DNA from 4 places in the Ensifer sp. KUDG1 genome. Region 1 is predicted to be linked to each of the others. Evidence: riboswitches for the same ligand, from Rfam matches in the RefSeq annotation. Region 1 holds a riboswitch; each other region holds the start of a gene.
The links. A riboswitch is a leader RNA that binds a small molecule or an ion and turns the genes downstream of it on or off. The one in region 1 is predicted to bind thiamine pyrophosphate.

Region 1 (5,365 bases):
ATGCAAGGACCCCGATGGACAGGGCCGTCAGTCTCAGCAGGCGTGTCCTCAAGTCTTTCTCCTTGTGCGAACGGCGTTGTTGCGTCGTTCTGCAACACCTTCTGCGCGTCATAGGACTGCAGCGCGTCGCGAATGAATTTCGGCGACAGCGACTTTTGCGAGTGCCTTGCATACCGTTCAATCGACGCGGGGACAAGCTATTCGGGTGCCGCGCAAGGTGCGGGCCCATGGCGGTGGCCGCAACACGCCGATGATCGCGGGTTCGACAGGGGGGGCGCGTTCGCCGATTGGGCGGGTCGGTAGCGCGCCTCCCACTCTGGTCAAACCCGAACATGAAGAAGGAGGAGGAGACCGTTGGCGAACACCGGGAGATCCTGAGCGAATTGAAGGGGCCGTGACCGGCCCCTTCAGTGGGCTTTGGCGCCTACTTGGCCGCGCCAGCCGCCTCTTCCACCGGCATGTAGAGGTCGCCGCCCTCGCGGTACTTCGCAGCCATCGCCTCCAGCCCTTCCTTCTGCGCCTCGGCACGGATGTCGTGCGAGATCCGCATCGAGCAGAATTTGGGCCCGCACATCGAGCAGAAATGCGCGACCTTGTGGGCCTCCTTCGGCAAGGTCTCGTCGTGGAAGTTTCGGGCCGTCTCTGGGTCGAGCGAGAGGTTGAACTGGTCCTCCCAGCGGAACTCGAAGCGGGCGCGCGACAGCGCGTCGTCGCGCACCTGGGCGGCCGGATGGCCCTTGGCGAGATCGGCGGCATGGGCGGCGATCTTGTATGTGATGACCCCCACTTTCACGTCGTTGCGGTCAGGCAGACCCAGATGCTCCTTCGGCGTCACGTAGCAGAGCATGGCGGTGCCGAACCAGCCGATCATCGCCGCACCGATACCCGACGTGATGTGGTCGTAGCCGGGTGCGATGTCCGTCGTCAGCGGTCCGAGCGTGTAGAACGGCGCCTCGCCGCAGACGGCCAGTTGCTTGTCCATGTTTTCCTTGATCTTGTGCATCGGCACGTGACCTGGGCCCTCGATCATGACCTGACAATCCTTGGCCCAGGCGATCTTGGTGAGCTCGCCGAGCGTTTCGAGTTCGGCGAATTGTGCCGCGTCGTTGGCATCGGCGATCGAGCCGGGGCGCAGGCCGTCGCCGAGCGAGAAGGAGACGTCATAGGCGCGGCAGATGTCGCAGATTTCCTCGAAATGCTCGTAGAGGAAACTCTCACGATGATGATGCAGACACCACTTGGCCATGATCGAGCCGCCGCGCGAAACGATGCCGGTGACGCGGTCGACGGTGAGCGGGATGTAGTGCAGCCGCACGCCGGCATGGATGGTGAAATAGTCGACACCCTGTTCGGCCTGCTCGATCAGCGTGTCGCGATAGACTTCCCAGGTGAGGTCCTCGGCAATGCCGTTGACCTTTTCCAGCGCCTGGTAGAGCGGCACGGTGCCGATCGGAACCGGCGAGTTGCGGATGATCCATTCGCGGATGTTGTGGATGTTGCGGCCTGTCGAGAGGTCCATGACCGTGTCGGCACCCCAGCGCGTCGCCCAGACCATCTTCTCGACTTCCTCGGCCATCGACGAGGTGACGGCGGAGTTGCCGATATTGGCGTTGATCTTCACCAGGAAGTTCCGGCCGATGATCATCGGTTCGGATTCCGGATGGTTGATGTTGGCGGGCAGGATCGCGCGGCCGCTGGCGATTTCCTGGCGTACGAATTCCGGCGTCACGTGATCGGGAACGTGGGCGCCGAAGCTTTCGCCGTCGCGGACTTTCGCGCGCGCCGCGTCGCGGCCGAGGTTCTCGCGGATCGCCACGAACTCCATCTCCGGCGTGATGATGCCGGCGCGGGCATAGGCAAGCTGCGTCACTGCCCGGCCACCCGTGGCCTTCAGCGGCGCATGCTGGAACGGGAAGGTTGGCGTCAGGCGGTCGCCACTCACAAAGCCGTTGTCTTCGGGACGAACCGTTCGTCCCTCATAGGTCTCGACATCGCCGCGGTCGACGATCCAGTTGCGGCGCAGCCGCGGCAGGCCGTCCTCGATGCGGATCTCGGCACCGTCGGCGGTATAGGCGCCGGAGGAGTCATAGACCGTGACCGGTTGCTCGCCCGAGGTCGGGTGCAGAGCAATCTCGCGCATCGGCACGCGAATATCCGGATGAAGAACGCCCGGCTTGTGGATCTTTCGGGAGGCCGGAAGCGGGCCTTGCGTGACCGTGAGGGCTGCGGGTTTGGTGGCAATATTCATGACGAGGCTCCAAGTTTGCGATTGGAGACCCAGTTCTGATGCCGGAAAGATGAAAGACGCTCCGCCAGGTGCTCACCGCACGGAATCCTGGCTTCGATATCTGCACCGTCCCTACGCCAGTATGAACTGGATCAGGTTCAACGGGTCACTGCGCTATAGCCGGCAAGCCGGCCATCCAGCAGAATCTCAGCCCCTTGCGGGACCCCCCTGGTGAATGCCTAGATCATAGCCATCGAACGGCCCGGGTCGTCAAGCGTGAATTCGCCTATCGACAAAGATGCGCCTAGTGCGTGTGTTTTCGGATTCGAGTTTGGCGCTAGCGGCCGGCCTTTTCCGGTGCTGTCCGCTCGGCATAATCGGCGCGATTGATGCCGTGGCGCTGGAGCTTGTCGTAGAAGGTCTTGCGCGGAATGCCGAGCGCCTCGATCGTCGCCTTGACGTCGCCGCGCTGAGCGCGCAACACCTCTTTCAAGATCTCCGCCTCGTAGCGTTCGAGCCGTTCCGGCAGCGCAAATCCGGGCTGTTCGGCGCGCTCAATCGGCTGTCCCAGCGGACCTTCGACACCAAGCGCCACGCGTTCGGCAAAGTGCGAGAGTTCACGCACATTGCCCGGCCAGGCATGCGTCATCAGATGCCGTTGTACGGCCGGAAAGATCATCGGCACGTCGCGCTTGAAGCGCTCGGCCGCCCGGGTCAGGAAGTGCGAGAAGAGTAGCGGGATATCGTCACGGCGTTCGCGCAGCGGCGGGATCGACAGCGTCACGACGTTCAATCGGAAGTAGAGGTCCTCGCGGAAATCGCCACGCTCCGCCGGATTGCCGAGATCGATCTTGGCAGCGGCAATGACGCGGATATCGACCGGACGAACCTGGTTGGTGCCAAGCGGCGTGATCTCGCGCGCTTCCAGAACGCGCAGCATCTTCACCTGCGTTGCCGGTGGCATCGCCTCGATCTCGTCGAGGAACAGCGTGCCGCCGCTCGCATGCTCGATCCGTCCGATGCGCTTCTTCAAGGCGCCGGTGAAGGCGCCCGGTTCATGGCCGAAGAGTTCGCTTTCGATGACCGTTTCGGGCAGCGCGCCGCAATTCAGCGCCACGAAGTTGCCGTTACGGCGGCGGCTCCAATTGTGAAGCAGCGTCGCCACCACTTCCTTGCCGCTGCCGGTCTCGCCGGCGACGAGCACGTCGACATCGGTATCGGCGATGTGCCGGATGGTCTGGCGCAGGTGCTCCATGGCCGGCGTCTGGCCGATCAGCGGCAGGCTGTCGCCGGCCGTCTCGGCGGCCCGCTTCAGCGCTCGGTTTTCCATCACGAGCCGGCGTTTTTCGAGCGCCCGGTGCACGCTTTGCACCAGCCGATCGGCGGCAAAGGGTTTTGGGATGAAGTCGTAGACGCCGTCCTGAAGCGCCTGCACCGCCATCGGGATATCGCCGTGGCCAGTCACGAGGATCACCGGCAGGTCTGCGTCGAAGGCTTCGATGCGGCGGAAGAAGGCGAGGCCGTCGATGCCCGGCATGCGGATATCGCTTACGACGATGCCGTCGAAATTGGCATCGAGCGTCTTCAACGCTTCGGCGGCGCTGGCAAACGGGATGACGGTGAGGCCGGCGAGTTCCAGCGTCTGCGTCATCGCCTTGCGCAGATGGGTGTCGTCGTCGACGAGATAGACGGTCGGCTGCATCGCTCAGGCCCTCTTCAGGCGAACCGTGAAGACGGTGCCCTTGTCGCTGGTGTCGACGGTGATATCGCCGCCATAATCGGCGACGATCTCCTTTGAGATGGCAAGGCCGAGGCCGAGGCCCTCGTCCTTCGAGGTGTTGAACGGCGTGAACAGATCCTCGCGGATATGCGGGGCAATGCCCGGGCCGTTGTCGGCAACGACGAGCGAAACCGTCCCGGAGGTGCTGTCCTCGCAGCGCACGCGGATCTCGGCGTCGGCACGCGCGCCGAGCGCTTCCAGCGCGTTCTGGAGAAGATTGATCAGCACCTGTTCCAGCCGGATGCGGCTGCCGAGCACGCGGAGGCCATTTTCCGGCAGGTCGATGACGATCGCATCCATGCGGCCGGCAAAGCGGCTGCGCAGCAACAACATCGCCCCTTCGATCACGTCGCGCATCGGCGTCGGTTCGGCGACGAAACGGCCCTTGCGGGCAAAGCTTCTGAGTTCGTCGGTGATGGTGCCGACCCGGTCGGTCAGTTCGGCGATGCTGACGAGGTTCTCGACCGCCGTCTGCTGCTGGCCCCGGTCAAGGAAGGTGCGGGCGTTGTCGGCATAGGCGCGGATGGTCGCGACCGGCTGGTTGATCTCGTGGGCGACGCCGGCTGCTACCTGGCCGAGGATCGCCAGTCGGTTCGCCTGGACGAGCTCCTGTTGCACCGCCTGCAGCTTTTCGCCGGTGCGCCGATGGTCGGCGATCTCCGTTTCGAGATGATCGCGGGCAAGGCTGAGATCATGGGTGCGCTCCGCCACACGGGTTTCCAACTCGTCGCGGGCGGCGCGATCGCGCGCCGAGACGAGCGCCAGCGTCTGGCGGCGGCGCAGGAGGAAGGTGGTAAGGGCGAGCAGCGGTGCGAGGAGGGCGAGCGCAATCAGCCGGGCCTCGCGGGTTGCCGCCGAGATCGCGCCGTCGAGCGGCGCCAGTTGCTCCAGCCGCCAGCTTGTGGTCGGCACCATGGTTTCGACTCGGAGGAACCGCCGCTCGCTGTCGCCGGGCAGGAGCGCGCGCAACTCGCTGGAACCGTCGCTCGTCGGTTCGATGTCGCGGAAGGGCAGCGGCAACAGTGAAGCATCGCCGAACTGCAGGCTGTCGCGGATGGCGGCGACGCGATCGCGCGGAATGGTCCTCGTCGTCATGAAGCGCCAGGACGGGAAGCTGGTGATCAGCACGATACCACGCCGGTCGGTGACGTAGACGGGCTTGCCGGAGGCGAGCCATTCGGCTTCCACGTCGTCGAATTCGAGCTTGGCGACGACGACGCCGATCGGACCGTTAGGGCCCTGGACCCGCCGGGAGATATAGAGACCGGGCCGCTTGCTGACATTGCCCATGGCGAAATGCTCGGCCTTGCCGTCGCGCATCGCCATGCGGAAATATTCGCGGAAGGCATAGTCGTTGC
Region 2 (5,365 bases), on a different contig from region 1:
ACGACGTCTGGGGCGACGATTCCTCATTGATGATCTTTGGCGGGAACCTCGAACGTCAGCCGAAGGACTATCAGGAGAAGGTGGCGAAGCTGATCGAGGACGCCGGTCGTCGCGTCCGCTTCTACGGCGCCTACCAGAACCAGGACATGCCGCGGCTGATGCGCTCGGTTGACTGGGTAATAATGCCCTCTGTTTGGTGGGAAAACTCCCCCGTCGTTATACAGGAAGCGTTGCATCACGGCCGGCCGATCCTGTGTTCGGACATCGGCGGCATGGCGGAAAAGGTCCGCGATCGGCTGGACGGCTATCACTTCCGCGCCGGCAGCGCCCAGGATCTGGCCGACCGTCTGATCGACGTCTTGGCCGCCCCGCGGGCATGGGACAATCTGCGTGCGACGCTTCGGCGGCCGACGAGTCATGTCGATTGCGCACGGGAGCATGTGGCGCTTTATCGCAAGTTGCTCAAGGGCGAGCAGCAGTCCCTGCCCAGCGCGGCAGTGGCCTGAGGTAGGGCCGAAGCCATGCCACACTGCTCAGCCTGATCGCGACAACCGGCTAGGACTTTGCTTGGCTTCGGCTACGTTCGAAGCCGCGGCGCCCGACCCTTGTCGTTGCCCCACCAATGATGAAAGTGATGAACCGGCCCATTCCCCTGGCCGATGGTCAGGCCATCGGCCGCCACCAACGCGGCATGCAAGTAGGCCTTGGCTGCCACAACCGCATCGTCAATCGGCATACCCTTGGCAAGCCCCGAGGCGATTGCTGCCGAGAGAGTGCACCCGGTGCCATGATCATTGCTGGTTTCGATCCGTGGCCGCGACAGGATGAGGACACCCTCCCCGCTATAGAAAATATCGATCGCGTCCTTGCCCTTGGCATGACCGCCCTTCATCAGCACTGAACGCGCACCGAGCTTCAGAAGGATCTCTGCCTGACGCGCGACCTCGGCTTCGGTTTCGGCGATTGGGCGTCCGGTCAACAGCGCCGCCTCGGGCAGGTTCGGCGTCAGCACAAGCGCCAGCGGCAGTAACTCCTCTTTGAGCGTCGCGACCGCATCCGAGCGCATCAGATGGTCGCCCGAGGTCGCCACCATCACCGGGTCGATGACAGCCAACCGGCCATAGCGTTTTAGACCGGCCGCAATCACCCCGATCGTCTCCCGGCGAGATACCATTCCGATCTTCACCGCACCGACGGCAAGATCGGAAAACACCGCGTCGATCTGAGCCGCAACGACGGTCGGGGAGATATCCTCCACCGCAGATACCCCGCGGGTATTTTGCGCCGTGACCGCCGTGATCACGCTGGCGCCATAAACGCCGAGCGCAGAGAACGCCTTCAGATCCGCCTGGATGCCGGCCCCGCCGCCAGAATCCGACCCTGCGATGGTTACGGCAATCGCGGTCATAGCCCCACCTGCAAGAGGCTTGAGCCTTTTCGGTTTGAGTCAAAAACGGACACGAGCAAAGCGACCTCCCGGAAATGGACGGAGATCCGGTCGGCAAGCGCAAAGACGGCTGGTGAGCAGAAGGGCCCTCGCCGTTCCTACGCCGGTATGATCCGGATCAGGTTCAAGGGTCTGGCTCACCGCCATCTCAGCACCGTGACAGTGCGCCCCTCGGCAGGAGGGATGCTAGGGGCGGATGATCGGGGATGTCAATGGCCGGAGTTTGGAGCTCGCATGCGTGATTCGATGCAATTCGCGAGAAATCCAAGCTTTCACAAGGACAAAAAAAGGCCCCTATTGCCGTTAGAGCGCAAGGGACCTTTCGTCTGAGCGTTCGACTTCACAGACACGCTGACATTACGTTTTTCATCCGACAAGGCAAGCGGGACGCACACGTATGCATCTCAGGAATCAGAGAATTCCGGGGTACATAATGGCCGGATACATCGTGCGCTGCACGAAAGTGCGGCTCAGTCCTCATCGCCGATCGTTTGGGGTGTGGCATTGCCGTCATTGCGGTTTTCAATATTGCCCCATCGATGACGACGCCACCATTCACATACTTCCGTAAGGCGACCAGCAGTTTGCGAGCGAGCACCACGATCATCGTCTTTTTGAATCGCCCGCCATTCTGTGTGACGCGCTCCTTAAACCAGCAGGACAGGCTGGAGCCCGGCTGGTAGCGCAGCCATAACCAGGCGAGCTCGACCATCGCCGTTCGCAGCCGCGGATTGCCCGCTTTCGGACGCCCTGCTCGCGATTGATCCGCGCCGCTCGATTGAACGGATGATGCCACCGGTCGAGCCGCTCTTCATATGCAGCGCCACGTCGGGGAACTTCCCGCCGATGCGGGCACGAAACGCTGGCAGCACGCCGATCGTCGCCGGATAGACGGTCCCGATCTTGATTGTGCGGGCCGCCTTACCGGCAGCAAATCGCGCCACATGCATCGATAAGCCGATATCGCCGATGATCCGCATCGCCCTATCGTAGAACGCCTCCCCTGCCCGCGTTAACTCGCCCCTCCTTGTCGACCGCTCAAGCTGCCGGACTCCCAATTCCTTCTCCAGGGCCTGGATATGTGAGCTCAGCGCTGGCTGGGCGATGTGCAAACGGACTGCTTACCCGATTGAAGTGCAGCTCCTCGGCGACGGCAACGAAGAACGAGAGGTGGCGAAGTTCCATCGCAACCTCCTGTGAACGTGCAGCCGCGACGCCACACGCAACGGACGCTTTCATGGTCCTAAAATACGTGGTTCCATAAATTGTCAAATGCTGTTTTGCAGCCATGGACGTACGGCAGCTGGGCGCTCTGAATCTTCGACGATTGCGGGTTGCGCGACAGATATTGCAAGATGATCTGGTGCTGGCTGCAGGTATTGAGCGCTCGTATGCCGGCCACCTAGAGCGCGGTACCAAAAACCCCACCATTGTTACACTTCAAGAAGTTCGCTCAAGCTATGGAATGCGAAATAGGCGAACTCTTTGGGAAAGTTCCGGAAGGCACAACTGCTATAGAGCCGCTCACAAGCGGGCGGCGAGCGGCAGCAAAAGGGACAATGTACGTGTTTGGAAAAAAAGAGAAATTCCGTGGGTCGGACATTCGCCGAGGCGCCAGTTTCCGCAAATACCCGTCCCAAACTTTATGCGATACGAGTAATTTCGGGAGCAAGTTGCCCTGAATTTGCTCTCAGGCAGACACGCCCCGTGTTTTTGCCGCAGGCACACTCGACAATGCTACTAAGAGAGGTAGGGGGCAATTCCCGCAGTCAGACGGAGGGCTGTTGCGCGTTTGTTGATCCAGCCATGGCGTCCCGCCACCACCGGGACGCTGCCATGCGCGTCGAACGCTTCCCGCAACAACTCTACCCGCGCTCGCTTGCGGATGCCTTCGAGGCATTACCGAGTGGGCCGCACGCAGTCGAAAAAGCAGAAAGGTCGACGGCAGCACCTTGAAGCGAGCGCCCTCGGCCAAGTCCAAAGTGCGTCTTATGACCACCCGTCGCGACGACCCGCTCCGCTGCTCGTTGAGGCTGGGGATTTGATCGGCTCATTCGCCACGGCGGCGCAAAAAATCGTGCAGACCGTCAGCGCCGCAATTACTTCACCACGGTCAAACGACCTGACGGAGAGGCAGGTCACCAAGCTCAAACTTGTTAAACGCCAGGTTTATCTCGCGCAAAGATTCACCTGCCCCAAGCCCAAGTCATCGGAACGGGATAAAATCTATCACCACCAAAACTGCGTCAGAACCTAATTTGCACGCCGGAACACATCTACGAATTATCTTGGATTGGAAGTCGTGAGTCCCGACGCCCGCTGCTGAGGCCGATTAGGACGCTTTGGTGCGCCCCCATCGGAGTCGCTCAATTGTTTCGTGCACGCGCCAAGCAGTAGATGCCCGAATTCGCCTAAGTTCGCCTGCCAACCGTTCGACTTCGGCCGCCAGACACCTGGATTCGTGTAACGCTTCGTTAAGGCGATTATCCAAAGAATCAATTTTCTTTCGGCACGCTTCTATTTCGATATCCGACGTTGCCCAGCCGTCTTCCGCTATTCGCGACTGGGCTTGATAGGTCGCAGTTTCCGTGCGCGCTGCTGCGAGTTCCTTTTTCGCAGTCGCGGACTTTTCGTTCGCAGCCTTCAATGCTGGGCGAATAATTTGCAAGTCGTCCCAGGCCAAGCGAGCAGTAAGATCTCGCCCCGCCTGCCGGATTGCGGCAGTCCACTCCTCTGGATCGGCGTTTAGGAGGTCCGCGTAGGCTTGCTGCTCAGGTTGACCCGAGGGAATTGGTACCCGTAGTGCCGCGGGCCACCAATCAGCAACATCTGCGATAGACAGCATACTCGCTAATTGCCTCATCCCAGTTTCTCGAGAGCGCTTCCATTTGGCAGAGAAGTGCAACACCGTGGGCTGCCGACAATGGGCCACGGCGGGTTCCGGGTTTTCACGGACTATGCGCTGCCATAAGCGCCAATCGGCAGCAGCCGGAAGGTCTTCCGGCCAAGAATCCAATGATGGCAGGCAATCAGCTCGATAAAGAAAGCAGCTCGCCGGGATCGTATTCTTGCGCTCCATAAAATGCGAGAGTTCGTCCGGCATTTCAAGGTTCGTCAGGAATGGAGCTGCTATGCCGTCGGTCGAAACCCAAAAGGCCTGACTGTGAGCAATGGCGGCGCCGTGTCCGAGAGCCTTTATCAGAAGTTCAAAATGATCCCGCAGTACAATGTCATCATCCGCGGCAAAGCCTATGAACCTCCCCCGCGCTTCGCGAAGAGCGATGTTCCGATTCGCATAGCCGAAATGAGGCGCCTTCGGCAGGTCGAAGAAACGTATGCGATCATCCTTGAAGCCATGAACCACATCCGCGGTGCCTGGGGCGCAGCCGTCCCCAACTACAAGGAGTTCGAAATCACCAACGGTTTGCTTCAAGACAGATTCGATCGCGATTCCGATGACGTCGACCCGCGTATGGGTCGGCATTAGAATGGAAATTAGAGGCTGGCTCACCATCCCTTGGCGCCTTCAAAGCTGTACGGGATTAGATCGGTGTCAATCGGAAGCCGATATTTGTCAGGGCTCGAATGATCGTATTGGATCGTTGGGAAATTAACGACAACAACGTCGGAAGTACCGATGTTGTGATCCGCATGCCAAACGAATTTCGGTACGTTGACAAGTCGAGGTCGGGTGCCGGACAGATAGACCTTGCAGATTTTGCCGTACGTGCTCGATTTTGGCCTTGGATCGTACAGTACAAGTTCCAATTCGCCGCTCAAGACAAAGTAACGGTCCTCATGTTGCTTGTGTAGTCCCCATCCCTTTACGATTCTGGGCCGGATCGTAAAGACGTAGGAAAAGACGAGCGGATCGGGATGCCAACCCCACCTGGGATCATATATCTCGGTGACGCTACC
Region 3 (5,365 bases), on a different contig from region 1:
GACCCGAACCTCGGCCTTCTCCGCTGTATCCTTGCCCGCAAGGCACGGATCGAGCTGACGCAGATTGTCACGCAGGATGCGCAGGTTGGAACAGAGAAGCGCGCGCGCTTCCGCATCCAGCCCCTCGGTATAGGCATCCATCATTTCGCGAAGCCCGGTCATCAGCTCGTTGAGCAGCGGACCCGCCTTTTCGGTGATGATGACATTCTTGGCGCGACGATCCGCCGGATCGGGAACACGGGCGACGAGCCCGTTCGTCTCCAGCCGGTCGAGATAGGCCGACAGCGTCATCGGCTCAATGCCCATGCGCGTTGCGATTTCGGCCTGTTTGATGCCCTCGGTAAGCGCCGCCTGGATCAGCGTGCGCGCCTCGCCGGGCGTGATGCCCAGGTCCATGGCATTGACCTTGCGGTCGAAGGCCCCGCGCAAGAGGCGCGAGACATCGGTCAAAAGCATTCCAATGGTTTCGGATTCTAGCTTGAAGGGCATCATGATCGTTCACAGGTGATATAATAAGTTTTACTTATCATAGCATCTGATAACGTTCAACGCGGCAAGCCATCTTTCCCTTACCAGTTTAACGGTAAAACCCGCAAGGATTCAACGTATTACCTTCGCATTCACGCATGGAGCCGTCGTGGTTGCGCCTCAGCCCTCGAGCTCCTCGCGCAGCATCTCGAGCTCCAGCCATTCCTCTTCCATGCGAGCGAGGTCGGCACGCAGCTTTTCCAGTTCCTGTGCCAGTTTCGCAAAAGCATTTGGATCTTTTGTGAAGAGCTTGGGATCCGCCATCTTTTCTTCGCGCTTGGCAGCCTCGGCCTCCGCCTTGGCGATCTCCTTCGGCAGGTTTTCGAGCGCGAATTTCTGCTTGTAGGAAAGCTTGCCCTTGGCAGCCTTCGGCGCTTCGGCGGCAGGCACGGCGGCATCGGCCTTGGCCTTTTCCGCCTTCTCGGCTTTGCGCTTCTCCTCGATCGCGCCCTTGCGCTGCGCCATCATGTCGGAATAGCCGCCGGCATACTCGATCCAGCGCCCATCCGGCGCCTCCGGATTGGCTGGCGCAATCGTCGAGGTGACGGTGCGGTCGAGGAAGTCGCGGTCGTGGCTGACGAGGATCACGGTTCCGGCAAAACCGGCGACGATCTCCTGCAGCAGGTCGAGCGTCTCGATGTCGAGATCGTTGGTCGGTTCGTCGAGAATGAGAAGGTTCGTCGCCCGCGCCAGAATGCGCGCCAGCATTAGCCTTGCGCGCTCGCCGCCCGACAACTCACGGATCGGGGTGCGCGCCTGCTCCGGCTGGAACAGGAAGTCCTTCATGTAGCCGGTAACGTGGCGCTGCTCGCCATTGACCAGCAGGTTGTCGCCGCGCCCGTCCGTCAGGTAGTGCGCCAGCGTATCGTCGAGATTGAGGTCTTCGCGCTTCTGGTCGAGCGTCGCGATTTCCAGATTGGTGCCGAGCTTGACCGTGCCTGTGTCCGGCTCGATCTGCCCGGTCAGGATCTTCAGGAGCGTCGTCTTGCCGGCGCCGTTCGGGCCGACGAGACCGATGCGGTCGCCGCGGTGCACGCGGATCGAGAACGGCGCGACGATGGTGCGCTCGCCATAGGCCTTGGTGATCTTCTCGGCCTCGATCACCAGCTTGCCGGATTCCTTGGCGTCGGCGGCCGTCGCCTGCACGGTGCCCTGCGGCCCCTTGTGGCCGCGATAGGTCGCCCGCATGGTCTGCAGCTCGCCGAGGCGGCGCATGTTGCGCTTGCGCCGCGCGGTCACACCGTAACGCAGCCAATGTTCCTCGCGCTCGATCGCCTTGCCGAGCTTGTGCTGCTCCAGCTCCTCGGCCTCCAGCACCTCGTCGCGCCAGGCCTCGAAATGGGCAAAGCCACGGTCGAGGCGACGGGACTGACCACGGTCGAGCCAGACGGTGGCGGTCGAGACCTTTTCCAGGAAGCGCCGGTCGTGCGAGATCAGCACCAGCGCCGAGCGGCTGCGGATCAGTTCGTCTTCCAGCCATTCGATCGTCGGCAGGTCGAGATGGTTGGTCGGCTCGTCGAGCAAAAGGATGTCCGGCTCCGGCGCCATGACGCGCGCGAGTGCTGCGCGACGCGCTTCGCCGCCAGAAAGGCGCTTGGGATCCTCTTCGCCGGTCAGACCCAGATGCTGCAGCAGATAGGCGACGCGATAGGGATCGTCGCTCGGGCCGAGACCCGCCTCGGCATAGGCCTGCACCGTGTCGTAGCCGTCGAAATCCGGCGCCTGATGCAGATAGCGGATGGTTGCCGAGGGATGGCGGAACACTTCGCCCGACTGCGCCTCTGCAAGGCCCGCGGCGATCTTCATCAGCGTCGATTTGCCCGAGCCGTTGCGGCCGACCAGGCAGATCTTGTCGCCCGGCTCCACTTGAAAATTGGCGCCGGCAAGCAGCGGCGTGCCGCCAAAGGTGAGGAAGATATCGTCGAGTTTCAGAATGGGAGGCGCCAAGGCTCAGGCTCCGGAAAGGTCATAGGGGCGGGCAAGCACGAGGGCGCGGCCGCTCTTGAGAGTGAAGCGAAGGTGACCCTCCGCAACGTTGGAAACGGTTCGGGACGAGCCGAACGGCAGGGTGAAATCGTCGAGCGGATAACGCGCATTGACGATCGAAAGACCGGTCAGCTCGGTCAACCCGAGGACCGAGAAGAGGCAGCCCTTGGGCAGGTCGACTTCGAGCGAGCCGGCCAGCAGCGGATAGGCCTCCTCCTCGCCCGACGTCATCAACACCGAAAGCCCGCGCTCGGCAAGGGCGACGGCATGAAGCAGATGCATGAACGCATGATCACTGCGGGTGCCGCCGAGCGCGCCGGCGAAGATCAGGCGATCGGCGCCACGCGACAGCGCCGCCTCGACCGCGATCTCACCGTCCGTCGCGGCCTTTGCCGCCGGATAGGGCTCGCGCGGGACGGAGGCGTAGTCCGCAAGAAGGGCTTCCTCGGTCGAGTCGAAATCACCGACCCAGACATCGGGCACGATGCCGAGCAGCCGCGCATGGCGCATGCCGCCATCAGCCGCGATGAAGCGACTTGCGGCCAGCTGGTGAGCCAACCGGTCGGTCAGCGAAAGGGCGCCGCCAAGCAGAATGGTGAAGGTCGATCGAGCCATGGCAAAGCCCATAGCGCAAAGGACCGCCGAAGGAAAACGAAGAAAACCGTCGGGCGACCGGTTCTTAAGATTTTGGTCAGACCGTCAATGCCCCTCGGGCACCGGATCGGGGAACAGCATGCCGGCATAAATGCCGGGGGTCGAATCCGGGATCTCGACGGCCCCGGCCACCCGCTCGTAGAACTTCGCCGGCCCGACACCGCCGATAATCGCGTAGCCGTAGCCGGCCTCGCGCATGGCCGTCAGGCTTGCAAGCAGCAGCGCCTCGCCGATGCCCTGCCCGCGCATGCTTTCGTCGACACCGGTCGGACCAAAGAAGCCGAGCGCCGTCACGTCGTGGCAGGAAAAGCCGACAATCTTTTCCTCATGGACTGCGACATGCATACGCGTCGGGGTCGAGGAAAAGGCGGCTTCCGCCTCGCCCGCCCATCCGGCGCCAAAGGTCTTTTCGATCCAGGACACGACAAGGCGGCGCTCCGGCGCCATGGCGCGGCGAATGCTGACGCCAGGACCAAGCTTCGACTGAGGCTCAGCCGGCAGGGCATAAAGTCGAACGAGCATATCGGGCATGACATTTCCTCCTCGCTGCCGTTGTGTAGCGCAGTTGGCGGCTTACGCAAACACGCGCCGTCGTGCCGGCCAGGCGCCTTTGCTTCCCCGCAAACATCGCTTGCCTTGGGGCCTTGGCAGCGGTAAATCTCTTGCCGCTCTAACGGGGTGCCTCCCGACCGCACAGCGGCCGGAGGCTGAGAGGCGTCAAAACGCCAACCCGCGGAACCTGATCCGGCTCATACCGGCGGAGGGATTAGACGCGATCGGATCGATACGCCCTTTTCCCATGTAACAACGAACTTTGGGAGAGAGGTCCTCGCCATGTCCAATTCATCGCAACTCAAACTCTTTAGCCGGCTAGCCCTTGCGGCCACCGCAAGCCTCGTTTTTTCCGGCGTCGCGATCGCCGCCGACAAGACGCTGACGGTCTATACCTATGAGAGCTTCATCACCGAATGGGGACCAGGCGCCAAGGTTGCGGAAGCGTTCGAGAAGACCTGCGAGTGCAAGGTCAACTATGTCGGCGTCGCCGACGGCGTCGAGCTTCTCACCCGCCTGAAGCTCGAAGGCGAGGCTTCCAAGGCCGACATCGTGCTCGGCCTCGATACCAATCTGGTTGCGGAAGCCAAGGAAACGGGCTTCTTCGCGCCGCACGGCATCGAGGCAACCGGCGTCACCGTGCCCGGCAACTTCTCCGACGACACGTTCCTGCCCTATGACTACGGCCACTTCGCCGTCGTCTACGACACCGAGACGCTGAAGACGCCGCCGAAAAGCCTGAAGGAACTGGTCGAAGGCGACCCGTCGCAGAAGATCGTCATCGAGGATCCGCGCACGTCGACGCCGGGCCTCGGTCTGCTCCTCTGGGTCAAGGCCGTCTATGGCGATGAGGCGGGTGCCGCCTGGGCGAAGCTGAAGGACCGCGTTCTGACCGTCACCCCCGGCTGGTCGGAAGCCTATGGCCTCTTCACCAAGGGTGAGGCGCCGATGGTGCTGTCCTACACCACGTCGCCGGCCTACCACATGGTCGCGGAAAATACCGAGCGCTATCAGGCGGCTGCCTTTTCCGAAGGGCACTACATCCAGATCGAAGTCGCCGGCATGACCAAGAACGCCAAGGAGCCGGAACTGGCAAAGCAGTTCCTCGCCTTCATGACCGGTCCGGAGTTCCAGTCGATCATCCCGACGACCAACTGGATGATGCCGGTCGCAGCAACCAAGGAGCCGCTGCCGGACGCCTTCAACAAGCTGGTCAAGCCGGATAACACCTTCCTCCTGCCCTCGGAGGAGGTCGCCAAGAACCGCAAGGCCTGGATCGACGAATGGCTCGCCGCCATGAGCAAGAACTGAGGCCGGATTGTTCGCACTGCGCGAAAATCGCATGACAGTGGTCGCCGGGGCAGCCTGCCTCGGCGCCTTCGTCCTTTTCGTCGGCCTGGCGATCGTCGCCTTGCTGAGCCAGACGGGCGGCGCCAGCGATGACGCGCTGTTCGACGCCTATATCTGGCGCGTCACCCGCTTCACCCTGCTGCAGGCGACACTCTCGACGCTGCTGTCGGTGCTCTTTGCCATCCCCGTCGCCCAGGCGCTGGCGCGGCGGCCGCAGTTTCCCGGCCGCATCTGGCTCTTGCGCCTGATGGCGCTGCCGCTCGGCCTGCCCGTTCTCGTCGGCGCACTCGGGCTG
Region 4 (5,365 bases), 140 kb from region 1:
GCCGGCAAAGAAACAGAGCGCCTGCGTCTCGTCGCTCATGTCGGTGCGACCGGCCGAAAGCCGGACATGCGATTGCGGCATCAGGATGCGGGCAAGCGCGATGGTGCGGACGAAATCGATCGGATCGACGGGTGCTGCATCCGCCAGCTTCGAGCCCGGGATCGGGATCAGCATGTTGATCGGCACGCTCTCGGGCGGCTCGGCCAGGTTGGCGAGGGTCACCAGCATCGAGATCCGGTCGTCGGCCGTCTCGCCCATGCCGAGGATGCCGCCGGCGCAGACCTTGATGCCGGCGTCGCGGACATTGGCGAGCGTCTCCAGCCGGTCGGCAAAGCTGCGGGTGGTGATGATCTCGCTATAGAAGCGTTCGGACGTATCGACATTGTGGTTGTAGTAATCGAGCCCGGCCTCGGCGAGCCGCGCAGACTGGGCCGGCGTCAGCATGCCGAGCGTCATGCAGGTTTCCATGCCGAGCGCCCGTACACCCTCGACCATGGCGACGATGGCATCCATGTCGCGGTCCTTCGGGCTGCGCCACGCGGCCCCCATGCAATAGCGGGTCGCGCCGCCGTCGCGCGCCTTGCGCGCCTCGGCAAGCACACGCTCGACCTCCATCAGCTTCGATGCCTTGAGCCCGGTCGGATAATGAGCGGACTGGCTGCAGTAGCCGCAATCCTCGGCGCAACCGCCGGTCTTGATCGAGAGCAACCGGCTCATCTGGATGGCGTTGGGATCGAACTGCGCGCGGTGAACGGTGTGGGCGCGGTAGAGCAGATCGTTGAACGGCAGATTATAGATTTTCTCTGCTTCCGCCTGGGTCCAGCGGGTATTTGCCGCGTCGCCGAGGATAAAATCAGCACCAGCCGCTCGGTTTTTGTCCAGCATTTCGGTTTGTCCTCCAGGTCGTCACCGTCGTAAAATAGATAGAATCCAATATTATCTATAATTTTGTCGGACACGGAAATTCGCAAGCACCCAAGGGAAGAAATGTTTACATCGCATACTCTTCTGGTTGTATTTTTGGATCGTATGAAGGTCCGGACGCCGTCGGCACAGGGCGAGAACCGACAATCACTCACTCGCGCGTCAACGCCAAAGTCTCGCGCACGCCGCCAACGAAACCACTACGACTCCGGACTTCTCCGGCATTCCAAGCTTCATTCCGGTCGGCCAGCCCCTTCCTTCCATCGCGCCACCGACGCCTGCGCTTTCTCGCAGAAAAATTATAGATAATTTTTTCGGCAGTCAGATCACGGTCAGCACGAATGCTGGCTCTTGACAAAAACGGCCCCGAGCGGTCAGCTTGGAGCATTCACCAGGGGTGTCCCGCCAAGGGGCTGAGATTCTGCTATGCGGTTGCGCGGCGCAGTGACCCGTTGAACCTGATCCAGTTCATACTGGCGTAGGGACGGTGCAGACTCGCTGCCGCAAACGTCGCGCTTACGTGACGGTTCAATCGGCAAGGCGTCCTTCCCCTCCCCCGCTCGTGAACTGGGTCTCCACCTTTGGAGCCTCGGCATGCACACCGCCAACACCATCCAGCTTCGTTGCCTACGACGGCCCGTTCGCGCCACACGGGAGCGCTGAGCGATGCGGGTCCTCGTGAAAGGTGCCGGCGTCGCAGGGCTCTGTCTGGCCCATGAACTCAGCGCCCGCGGTGTCGCGGTGACGGTCGTCGAGCAAGAGCCAGGCTTTGCCGGCGCGGCCTCCTGGTTTGCCGGCGGCATGCTGGCGCCCTGGTGCGAGCGCGAAAGCGCCGAAGAGGCGGTGCTGACGAAGGGCATCGGCGCCATCGACTGGTGGGACGACGTCCTGCCAGGCGAAGTTTCCCGCAACGGCACGCTGGTCGTCGCCCCGCCACGGGACGCCGGCGAACTCAGGCGCTTCGCCTCGCGCACCTCCGGCTACGAATGGCTCGACACCGCGGCGATCGAACGGCTGGAACCGGCGCTTGCCGGACGTTTCCGCGAGGCGTTGTTTTTTGCCGGCGAGGCGCATCTCGACCCACGCCGGGCGCTCGCCCGGCTGCGGCAGAAGCTTGTCGATCGCGGCGTCACCTTCATCACCGAGGCGAGCGACAACGGACACCACGATCTCGTCGCCGACTGCACCGGTGCGGCACGCATCAGCGACACGCCCGGCCTGCGCGGCGTGCGCGGCGAAATGCTCTACCTTGAGACAAGCGACGTGGAGCTGTCGCGGCCCGTCAGGCTCGTTCATCCGCGCATCCCGCTCTACATCGTGCCGCGCGGCGGCGGCCTCTTCATGTGCGGGGCGACGATGATCGAGACGGATGACGGCGGACCGATCACCGCCCGTTCCCTCATGGAACTGCTGAACGCCGCCTATGCCCTGCATCCAGCCTTCGGCGAAGCGCGCCTCGTCGAGACCGGCGCCGGCGTCCGCCCCGCCTTCGCCGACAACCTGCCGCGCGCCCTGCGCGCCGGGCAGACCATCACGATCAACGGACTTTACCGCCATGGCTTCCTGCTTTCGCCAGCCGTGGCGGCGGAAGCAGCCGACCTTGCGCTTGCGCAGGACCTGAAGGGAGATGCCGCATGAGACTGACCGTCAATGGCGAGGATCACGACCTCGCCGTCGCCACCCTCGCCGAGCTTCTGGCCACCCTCGATTTCGAAGGCGACTGGCTCGCCACCGCCGTTAACGGCGAACTGGTGCACCGGGCCGACCGTTCGGGTCATGCGCTTTGCGACCGGGACCGCATCGAAATCCTCTCGCCGATGAAAGGAGGCTGAGACATGCTGACGCTCTATGGACAGGACCTGCGCTCGAGACTGCTTCTCGGCACCGCCCGCTATCCCTCCCCCGCCGTGCTCGAAGATGCGGTGCGATCCTCGGGCACCGAAATCGTCACGGTCTCGCTTCGGCGCGAAACCGCCGGGAGCCGCCAGGGCGGCGCCTTCTTCGAACTGATCCGGGCGCTCGGGGTGCAGGTGCTGCCGAACACCGCTGGCTGCCATTCGGTGTCCGAGGCGGTGCTGACGGCCAAGATGGCGCGCGAGGTCTTCGGCACCAACTGGCTGAAGCTCGAAGTGATCGGCCACCACGACACGCTGCAGCCCGATGTCTTCGGGCTGGTCGAGGCGGCGCGCATCCTTTCGGCCGAAGGGTTCGAGGTCTTTCCCTACACCACGGATGATCTGGTGGTTGCCGAGCGGCTCTTGGAAGCCGGCTGCAAGGTGCTGATGCCCTGGTGCGCGCCGATCGGCAGCGCCATGGGGCCGCAGAACATCCAGGCGCTCCGGGCAATGCGGGCGAACTTTCCCGATGTGCCGCTGATCGTCGATGCCGGCATCGGCCGGCCCTCGCACGCAACGACGGTGATGGAACTCGGCTTCGACGCCGTCCTGCTCAACACGGCCGTCGCCGGCGCCGCCAGGCCCGCGCTGATGGCATCGGCGTTTGCGGGCGCGATCGATGCCGGGCGGCAGGCCTTCGAGGCGGGCATGCTCGAACCGCGCGATTTTGCCGTCCCTTCCACCCCCGTCATCGGAAAGGCGGTGTTTGCGTGAAACTCGACCCCTTCTACCTTATCGTCGACAGCGCGGCCTGGATCGAGCGGCTGGTGCCGCTCGGCGTCAAGCTGGTACAGCTGCGCGTCAAGGATCGTCCGGAAGCGGAGATCCGCCGCGAGATCCGCGCGGCCAAGGCTGTTTGCGACGAGCAGGGCTGCCAGCTCATCGTCAACGACTACTGGCAGCTGGCGATCGCCGAAGGCTGCGATTTCGTCCATCTCGGTCAGGAGGACCTGGCGGAGGCCGACCTTGCCGCGATCCGCGCCGCCGGCCTGAAGCTCGGCCTCAGCACCCATGACGAGGCGGAACTGGAGACGGCGCTGGCGGCCGACCCGGACTACATCGCACTCGGGCCGGTCTACCCGACCATCCTCAAGGCGATGAAGTGGGCGCCGCAGGGACTACCGCGTCTTGCCGCCTGGCGGAAGCGCCTCGGCTCCCTGCCGCTGGTCGCTATCGGGGGTCTCAACGTCGAGCGGATTGCCGGCGTCTTCGAGCACGGCGCCGACATCGCCGCCGTCGTGACGGACATCACCCGCAACGCCGATCCGGAAGGCCGGACCCGCGAATGGATCGCTAGAACCGCACCGTGGCGATAGCCACGTGCCGGACCGCGGGCGTCGATCTCCGCGGTCAGGCGATCTCCAGCTGCGACAGCCAGGAGGCATCCAGGCCGCGCTTGCGGCAATAGGTGGCGAGCCGCTGGCGGGTCGGCCCCGGCCGGTCGAGGCCAAGGTAACGGGAGGCGTTCTTCCAGAAGATGTTCTGCTGGTCCTCCTCGCTGACATTGGCCTCCTTCAACTGCTGGGCGATCCGCGGGACATAGGCGTTGTAGTCCTTCTCCAGCGCCATCATCGACCAGTCGGTGCCGAACATCAGGTGGCGCGCACCGGGATCGTAGTCCTTGAGCCATTTGTCGAGCAGCACGCGGATCTTTTCGTGCAGCCCGGGCGTGTTGTCGGTGACGAGTTCACTGAGGTAACTCAGGTCGGCAAACAGGTTCGGCCGGCGCCCGTGGTCGATCGTCCTGCCGATGATGTCCTCCCAGGTCGGCGGACCGGAGAACTTGTCCTGGGCACAGGACACCATGACCCCCGTCGGCGCGCCCGGGCGAATGACTTCATCGAATGCGCCGAAATGCGCGAGGTTGATCCGCAAGTCATTGTAACGGTTGGTATCGAGCAGCTTCTTCCAGTAGGCGGGGCTCGCCATGTTGCCATAGCCGCAACCGGCGCCGATGCTGTTTTCCGCATGCGCCATGATCGGCACGCTGTTGTCGCGGCACCAGTCGTAGAGCCGCTTCAGCGCCGCATCGATCGCCGGATCCGCATTGCCCCATGCCTTGAAGCCCATCGGCGGATAGATCTTTACGCCGATGAAGCCCTTTTCCATGATCGCGTAGCGGACGTTTTCCAGCGACGAGCCGCGCTTCTGCGCCTCCCGGTGCGGATCGAAACCGACGAAGCTGTGCATGTGGATGCCATGCCGCTTGATCACCAGTTGCTGGATCTCGTCCATCACGTCGATCTGGTCGTGCTGCGGCGATGCCCTGCCGCCGATCGATTTCTCGAAATCGAGGATACTCGGCGTGATCATGGAGAACCGGCATTTCGAGGCGAAGATCCGGGCATAGGTTTCCGCCAGGTTCTCCCGGTAATCCTGCATGAGGCGCACGAAGGAAAGGTAGTTGCCGATCTGATCGTGGGCCTTGGCGGCCGATGCCAGCGCATCGACGTCCGTCTCCTCCACGCTGCCGGAGCGCCGCTGCAGGCCCTGCGGCAGGCCGGGGGCGCCACCGATCTGTTCCAGCAGACCCTGATAATCCGGCG

Region 2: another riboswitch for thiamine pyrophosphate. It lies ahead of thiD (bifunctional hydroxymethylpyrimidine kinase/phosphomethylpyrimidine kinase); the one in region 1 lies ahead of thiC (phosphomethylpyrimidine synthase ThiC).
Region 3: another riboswitch for thiamine pyrophosphate. It lies ahead of thiB (thiamine ABC transporter substrate binding subunit); the one in region 1 lies ahead of thiC (phosphomethylpyrimidine synthase ThiC).
Region 4: another riboswitch for thiamine pyrophosphate. It lies ahead of thiO (glycine oxidase ThiO); the one in region 1 lies ahead of thiC (phosphomethylpyrimidine synthase ThiC).

What each region holds. Positions count from the first base shown of each region.
Region 1 covers NZ_JBNDIG010000006.1:245,238-250,602, forward strand. The annotation lists gene M2267_RS17410 (hypothetical protein) at 1-52, opposite strand, end outside; gene thiC (phosphomethylpyrimidine synthase ThiC) at 425-2,248, opposite strand; TPP riboswitch at 2,339-2,467, opposite strand; gene M2267_RS17420 (sigma-54-dependent transcriptional regulator) at 2,565-3,929, opposite strand; gene M2267_RS17425 (ATP-binding protein) at 3,933-5,365, opposite strand, start outside.
Region 2 covers NZ_JBNDIG010000010.1:10,095-15,459, reverse strand. The annotation lists gene M2267_RS22750 (glycosyltransferase family 4 protein) at 1-506, shown strand, start outside; gene thiD (bifunctional hydroxymethylpyrimidine kinase/phosphomethylpyrimidine kinase) at 578-1,408, opposite strand; TPP riboswitch at 1,526-1,629, opposite strand; partial or broken gene M2267_RS22740 (IS110 family transposase) at 1,962-2,198, opposite strand; partial or broken gene M2267_RS22735 (LysR family transcriptional regulator) at 2,221-2,632, opposite strand; gene M2267_RS22730 (glycosyltransferase) at 3,780-4,961, opposite strand; gene M2267_RS22725 (dTDP-4-dehydrorhamnose 3,5-epimerase family protein) at 4,955-5,365, opposite strand, start outside.
Region 3 covers NZ_JBNDIG010000009.1:79,987-85,351, reverse strand. The annotation lists gene M2267_RS21490 (MarR family winged helix-turn-helix transcriptional regulator) at 1-489, opposite strand, end outside; gene M2267_RS21485 (ABC-F family ATP-binding cassette domain-containing protein) at 649-2,475, opposite strand; gene M2267_RS21480 (thiamine diphosphokinase) at 2,479-3,129, opposite strand; gene M2267_RS21475 (GNAT family N-acetyltransferase) at 3,214-3,699, opposite strand; TPP riboswitch at 3,833-3,951, shown strand; gene thiB (thiamine ABC transporter substrate binding subunit) at 4,003-5,031, shown strand; gene thiP (thiamine/thiamine pyrophosphate ABC transporter permease ThiP) at 5,039-5,365, shown strand, end outside.
Region 4 covers NZ_JBNDIG010000006.1:105,915-111,279, reverse strand. The annotation lists gene bioB (biotin synthase BioB) at 1-885, opposite strand, end outside; TPP riboswitch at 1,308-1,427, shown strand; gene thiO (glycine oxidase ThiO) at 1,591-2,562, shown strand; gene thiS (sulfur carrier protein ThiS) at 2,559-2,756, shown strand; gene M2267_RS16800 (thiazole synthase) at 2,760-3,533, shown strand; gene M2267_RS16795 (thiamine phosphate synthase) at 3,530-4,135, shown strand; gene M2267_RS16790 (amidohydrolase family protein) at 4,170-5,365, opposite strand, start outside.